DNA from 3 places in the Paracoccus sp. J39 genome. Region 1 is predicted to be linked to each of the others. Evidence: riboswitches for the same ligand, from Rfam matches in the RefSeq annotation. Region 1 holds a riboswitch; each other region holds the start of a gene.
What was found. A riboswitch is a leader RNA that binds a small molecule or an ion and turns the genes downstream of it on or off. The one in region 1 is predicted to bind cobalamin.
Positions count from the first base shown of each region.

Region 1 (2,258 bases):
GAGCCGGCCTTGGGTGTAAGGGCGCTTGCCGGGGCGGTCCTGCTGGCCGTCCTTGGCCTTGCCGCCCATGCCGAGCCCTTGCGGATCGCCACCTACAGCCCCGACCTGTCGCGCGACGGGCCGGGGCTTTTGTTGCGCGACCTCGGTCGCGAGGATGCGCAGGTCGCCGCGGTCGTCGCCGTGCTGGCCGAGACCCGGCCCGACATCCTGCTGCTGACCGATTTCGACTGGGATCTGGACGGCCGGGCGCTGGACGCCTTTGCCGCAAGGCTGGCCCGGGCCGGGCTGGACTATCCGCACCGTTTCGCGGCGCGACCGAATTCCGGCATGGCGACCGGGCTGGACCTGAACGCCGACGGGCGGCTGGGCACGGCGGACGACGCGGAGGGCTATGGCAGATTCTCGGGCCAGGGCGGCATGGCGATCCTGTCGCGCCATCCCATCGGGCCGGTCACGGATTACACCGGCGCCCTGTGGCGCGACCTGCCCGGCCACCTGATGCCGCCGCTGCCCGAGAAGGTGGCGGCGATCCGCCGGCTGTCCTCGACCGCGCATTGGGACGCGGTCGTGACGGTGAGGGGCAACCCGCTCCACCTGCTCGCCATGTCCGCGACGCCGCCGGTCTTCGATGGGCCCGAGGACCTGAACGGCCGGCGCAACCATGACGAGCTGGCCTTCTGGCTGCACCACCTGCCGGGCGGCCCTTTCGTGCTGGCCGGCAACCTCAATCTCGACCCCATGGACAGCGAGGGCCGGCCCGAGGCGCTGGCCCGGATCATGGCGCATGTCACCGACCCCCGGCCCCGTAGCGCCGGCGGGGCGGCAGCAAAGGGCGGCGTGAACGACCGCCACAAGGGCGATCCGGCGCTGGATACCGGCGACTGGCCCGACGACAAGCCGCCCGGCAACCTGCGCGTCGATTACGTCCTGCCGGCCAAGGGCCTCACGGTGCTGGACGCGGGCGTGTTCTGGCCGGCCGAGGGCCCGCTGGCCGAGGCCGCCCTGGCCGCTTCCGCGCACCGGCTGGTCTGGGTCGATCTGGACTGGCCGCCGGCCCCGTGATCCGGACAAGCCCGCCTGCCTCGATCCCCGCGCGATCCCTCGGGCATCTTCTTCGTTCTCCAAATACCCATGCGACAGCGCCGCCCGCCGGCCCGCCGCCCGGTCCTCGATTCCGCTTGCCGCCGCGGCGGCGGCGCAGGTAACATATGCGTGTATCGGTGCCCCTTTCCGGGGCCAAAAGGGAATGCGGTGCGGCCCGGGGCATCCGGGGCCAAATCCGCAGCCGCCCCCGCGACTGTAAGCGGAGAGCGGACGCCCATCATGCCACTGGCCAACCGGCCGGGAAGGCGGGCGTCTGCCGTGACCCGCAAGCCAGGAGACCTGCCGATGCGCAAAACCGCAACGTCGTCGGGTTGGACGACATAAGGAAAGGGTCGCAGATGACCGCAAAACCCATGACCGCCGCGGGGGCCAGCCGCGCCTCGGTGCTGTTTCCCGCCATCGCCGCCTTCGCCATCGGCTTCGGGCTGATCTTCATGTCCGGGCTGGTGCAGGCCGAAACCCTGCATGACGCCGCACATGACGTGCGTCACGCCACCGGCTTCCCCTGCCACTGACATGTTCTCGCGCATTCTGACCAGCGGATTGATCGCTGGCGCTGCAACGGGGCTGATTGCCGCCCTGTTGCAGCTTTGGTTCGTGCAGCCGGTGCTGCTGCATGCCGAGCTTTACGAATCCGGGCAGCTGGCGCATTTCGGCGCCGAATCCGTCAGCGCGCATCAGGATCTCGGCCCCTTCGAATGGACCCGCAACATGCTTTCGGTGCTGTTCACCATGCTGGTCTATGCCGGCTACGGGCTGATGCTGGTGGCGCTGATGGCGGTTGCCGAATCGCAGGGCAATGCGGTCACGGCGCGGCGGGGGCTGCTTTGGGGTCTTGCCGGCTACCTGACCATGCAGCTCGCCCCCGCCTTCGGCCTTGCCCCCGAGGTGCCGGGCGTCGCCGCCGCCGATGTGCAGATCCGCGCCATCTGGTGGCTGGGCACGGCACTGGCCACCGGGCTTGCTCTGTGGCTGATCGCCTTCGGCAGGGGCTGGCCGGCCTGGGGCGTGGCAATCGTGCTGATCCTGGCGCCGCATCTGATCGGCGCGCCGCAGCCCGACAGCTATGCCGGCCCGGTCCCGCCCGAGCTTTCGGCCGAATTCGCCGGCCGCGCGCTGGGGGCCGGCGCCCTGGCCTGGGCGGTGCTCGGCCT
Region 1 covers NZ_JAEN01000029.1:22,487-24,744, reverse strand. The annotation lists gene leuD (3-isopropylmalate dehydratase small subunit) at 1-19, shown strand, start outside; gene L632_RS0119520 (endonuclease/exonuclease/phosphatase family protein) at 10-1,062, shown strand; cobalamin riboswitch at 1,202-1,406, shown strand; gene L632_RS0119515 (CbtB domain-containing protein) at 1,443-1,619, shown strand; gene L632_RS0119510 (CbtA family protein) at 1,621-2,258, shown strand, end outside.

Region 2 (2,258 bases), on a different contig from region 1:
CACGCGCCGGCGATGTTCCAGGTGGTGGCGTTGCGGAAATCCTCGTTGAAATCGCGCCGCAGGCCGGCCTGGATGCCGATCCCGTTGTCGAACCGGCCCTGATATTCCAGCGCGGCCGATCTCGTATCACGCTCATACCGGCCGCCCGGTGCGAAGGAGGCCTCGTAGATATCTCGTTTCTTCTGCAGCGCGACGTTCAGCTTCTGCGCCGAGTTGCGGGCATCGCCGCCATCAAGCGCCCATGTGCCGGTATATCTGAGATCCCGCAGCCGCGAGGCGTCGTCGTAATCCGGCCGGCCGTCGTAGAAATGCGCGGTGGCCTGGTTGCTGCCCGAAAGGGCGAAGCGGTTCAGCAGCCGACCCCCCAGCGCCTCGGCTTCGAGCCAGAGCGAGCCGTAAGTCTCGTCCCGGTGGGCGGTCCATGGCTCGTCCCGCAGGTATTCGTCGGGCGAGGCGACGAAGGACACCGATTCGTCATAGCCGTATTCCTGCCAGCTGCGCCGCAGGGTGAAGCCGGCGGTCACCGCCTCGCTGATGTCGTAGGAGCCGCCGAGGGTCAGGCTGTCGCGCTCGTTGAACTCGGTATCGCCGCCCGGCGTGCGCGAGGCGTCCTCGCCATCGGTATGGCGCGTCGCGGCCGAGAGGCTGATCTGGCCGCGCGCGCCCATGGCGCGAAGATGGGCGCTGGCGGCGCGGGTGCCCTGACCGCCGATCTCGACCCCACCGCCATAGCTCAGCCCCGGGGCCGAGGCGCGGCGGGTGGTGATCGCGATCACCCCGGCGGCGGCATTGGCGCCGTAGATCGTCGATTGCGGGCCGCGCAGCACCTCGATGCGCTCGACATCCTCGGTCAGCAGGCCGCCGAACACATAGTCGCCGCTGCCGGGGGCATTGGCCTCGACCCCGTCGATCAGCACCAGCACGTGATTGGCTTCGCCGCCGCGGATGCGGACCTTGGTCAGGGTCTCGCCGGTCGAGGTCACGGCCAGGCCGGGCAGGTCGCGCAGCGCGTCCTGGACGGTGACGAAGCCGCGCTCTTGCAGATCCCCGGCGGTCAGGATGCTGTGGGCGCGGCCATAGGCGCTTTCGGCGACCGGCGACAGGCCGCCCGACAGGATCACGGGGTCGAGCATGACGGGCGCCTGGCTCTCCTGGCCCGTGGCGGCGGCCGGAAGGAGCAGGGCGGCGGCGGCCAGCAGGGAGACCGGGGTTCTGAACATTCCAAAGCCTTTCCAGCACGGGGCCCGGCCCCGCGATTTGCAGAACTGCCCTGCGGACAGGCCCGACAGCCCGGCCGCGGGACGGCGACTGTCACCTCTGCGGAACGGCCGCTTCCCGGGCGCGCCCCGCGCCGGAAATGGGTGATCGCTGCGGCAGGTCTCCTGGCTTGCGGATCGTTGCTCGGGCCGGCCTTCCCGGGGGTTGCCCAGTGGCGCCTGCGGCCTTCGCTCACCGCATACAGTTGCGGGGGCAGCCCCGGCCTTGCCCTGGCCGTCTTGCGGCCGGCGGGCGCACCGGTGTTCCCTTTTCATCCGGCATGGCGCCGGAACCGTAGCGGCCTTGCATTGCCGCAGGGCGCCGCGGGCTGTCAAGCGCCAATCCGGTGCCGCCGCGCGGCCGCGACAATCCGCCGGGTGGAACCGGCCGCTGAAGCGCGCCGCGGGGGCAAGGACGCTTTGGTGCCGGAGGGATCGGTGCCCCTCTGCCTGCTGCGGGATGGAACCGGCGGAACCCGCCCGCCTGCGGCGCGGGAAGGCGCCGCCTGCCGGAAAAGGGGGCCGGAATCGGGAAGCCGCCGCGGGTTCCGCGCCGGCCCGAGAACCTCGCCACCGCCGGAGGGCGCGGCCGGGGCGCCGGCCGCGGATGGCACGGGCGCGCCGTCCATTCCTGAGCGTTTTCCACGGGACGCAAAATCCGAACCCGACAGTTCGCATCAGGAAAATGTCACCGAGGAATTCTGTCAACTATATGTTTTTGCTAGATTATTTATTGACCTTCCGCGAATCCCTCTCTATATCCGGCTCAAGGTCGCCAGCCAGCGGAAAGCCAGCCAGCCACCACAGGACCCAGCCAGCCAGCCAGGAGAAACAAACATGGCAAAGACCGCTTGCAACGCCTGCGCGTTCTATGAGGATCACGTCGCCAACTCCGCCAGCACGCTTTCGGATTCCGGCCTGTGCCGCGCCAACCCGCCGGTCACCCAGAAGGATGCGGATACCAGGGGCTATTGGCCGGTCGTCAAGTCGAACGACTGGTGC
Region 2 covers NZ_JAEN01000011.1:133,028-135,285, reverse strand. The annotation lists gene L632_RS0112700 (TonB-dependent siderophore receptor) at 1-1,220, opposite strand, end outside; cobalamin riboswitch at 1,355-1,569, opposite strand; gene L632_RS0112695 (hypothetical protein) at 2,094-2,258, shown strand, end outside.
Region 2: another riboswitch for cobalamin. It lies ahead of L632_RS0112700 (TonB-dependent siderophore receptor); the one in region 1 lies ahead of L632_RS0119515 (CbtB domain-containing protein).

Region 3 (2,258 bases), on a different contig from region 1:
CGGCAGGCCGTAGGATTTCAGCGCCGCCGCCAGCTCTTCCAGCCCGTCGATCACCCGGATCGTCGCGTCCATGGCGCCGGCATCCATGACGACGATGCGGCCGGCCTTCACCGCGTCCATCTGGCTGGCCACCGGGTCAGATTTCAGGAAGGCGAGCTTCTTCTCGACGTCGTCGGCCTCGAAGCGGCGGCGGTCCATCCGGGCCACCACGATCACCGTGGGATTGGCCCTGGCGATGGTCTCCCAGCCGACGGTCGGCCATTCCTCGTCCGATTCCACGATGTTCCGCAATCCCAGCGTCTCCATCATGTAGCCCGGCGCACCCTTGCGGCCGGCGACATAGGGATCGATGTCCATCTCGGCCGAGGAGAACCAGAACACCGCCGATCCGTCCTTGAGCCCCAGCGCCCTGGCCTCGGCCTCGGCCGTCTCCTCGCGCGCCTTCAGGTCTGCGACCAGCGCGGCGCCCCGGTCCTGCACGTCGAAGATCGCCGCCAGTTCCTCGATGCCCTGGTAGAGGCTCGCGGTCGAGAACATCGCCAGCCGCGTGCCGTCAAGCCCGACCGTGTTGTCCTTGCCGACGCAATCGGCCGGCATGACATAGGTCGGGATGCCGAGCTCGTGGAACTGCTCGCGGGTGGCGACGATGCCCTGCGGGCCGACATGCCATTCATATTGCACCGCGACCAGCCCCGGCTTCTTGGCCACCACGCTTTCGAAGCTGGGATCGTTGTCGGCCAGCCGTGCGACCTTGGCGTCGATGTCCCGGAACTGCGGCAGCACCTCGCTGAACCAGACCGAGGTGCCGGCGACCTTGTCGCCGAGGCCGAGCGCGTAAAGCACCTCGGTCGCGGCCTGGCCGACGCTTACCGCCGAGGCCGGCGCGGCGTCGAATTCCAGCGTCTGGCCGCAGTTCTCGACCGTCAGCGGATAGCCGGTCGCGCCGGCATGGGCGGCGAATGCGGCAAGGGACAGGGAAAGGCCGATCAGGCCCGAACGCAGGAACATGCTCCGTCTCCATCTGGTTGGGACCAGGGGCCGGAGGCGGCGCAACGTTGGGCTTGGCGGACCGCGTCCTGCCCGCAAGGCGGGGCAGGCGGCATGGGACCGCGTCTGGCTGTCGTCATCTCACCCTCCCCGGACAACCCCGCCCGGTGTGAACGTCAAGGCGCCGGCAGGTCTCCTGACTGGCGGGTCTCTGCCTGTCCTGGCCTTCCCGGGTCGAGGACCCAGTGACGTGATCGGACGCGGCTCGCCGCCTACAGTTGCGGGGGCAGTTCCGGTTGGCGCAGGGATGCGCCGCGGATTCCCTCTTGGCCCTTTCGGGACCGGCAAGGGGGCGTATCGCCGAAACGCGGCCGCCTGGCAAGCCGGATATGGCCAAGCCTGTCAGGAAGCGGTGGATGATCGGGGAAAGAAAGACCCTTGGCCCGCCGCGGCGGGGGAAGGGAAAGGCGCCGGCCCGCCGGGACGGGGTCTTCGGCGGCGCCGGGGGTTCAGGCGTCCTGCTGCGGGGCGCTTTCGCGGGGCGGGCGACCGATGATGTCGCGCAGCGCGTCCAGTTCGATGAAATTGTCGGCCTGGCGGCGCAACTCGTCGGCGATCATCGGCGGCTGGCTGCGCATGGTCGAGACCACCGAGACCCGCACGCCCTGGCGCTGCAGCGCCTCGACCAGCGGCCGGAAATCGCCGTCGCCCGAGAACAGCACCGCATGGTCCAGCCGCGGCGCCAGCTCCATGGCGTTGATGACCAGCTCGACATCCATGTTGCCCTTGACCTTGCGGCGGCCCAGAGCGTCGGTATATTCACGCGCGGGTTTCGTCACCATGGAATAGCCGTTGTAATGCAGCCAGTCGACCAGCGGACGGATCGGTGAGTAATCCTCGTTCTCCAGCAGGGCCGTATAGTAATAGGCGCGGATCAGCTTGCCGCGCCGCTCGAATTCCTGCCGCAAGAGCTTGTAGTCGATATCGAAGCCAAGCGCCTTCGCGGCAGCATAAAGATTCGACCCGTCGATGAACAACGCCAGCCGATCATCCTTGTAAAACACGATTCCCCCAAGATGTCTCTTTACCAAAGTCAGAAGGCGAACTTAGTCCTGGTGGCGCTGGGTGCAAACCTGCCTAGTTCGGCAGGTATCCCATCGGACAGCTTGCGTTTCGCGCTGGATAAGCTTTTGAAATTACCTGCGGTTGTGCCGCTTGCCGTCAGCCGATTCTGGTCCACCCCGGCGGTGCCGGCCGGTTCCGGTCCCGAT
Region 3 covers NZ_JAEN01000011.1:25,547-27,804, reverse strand. The annotation lists gene L632_RS0112055 (ABC transporter substrate-binding protein) at 1-1,008, opposite strand, end outside; cobalamin riboswitch at 1,156-1,348, opposite strand; gene L632_RS0112050 (NYN domain-containing protein) at 1,497-2,051, opposite strand; gene folK (2-amino-4-hydroxy-6-hydroxymethyldihydropteridine diphosphokinase) at 2,064-2,258, shown strand, end outside.
Region 3: another riboswitch for cobalamin. It lies ahead of L632_RS0112055 (ABC transporter substrate-binding protein); the one in region 1 lies ahead of L632_RS0119515 (CbtB domain-containing protein).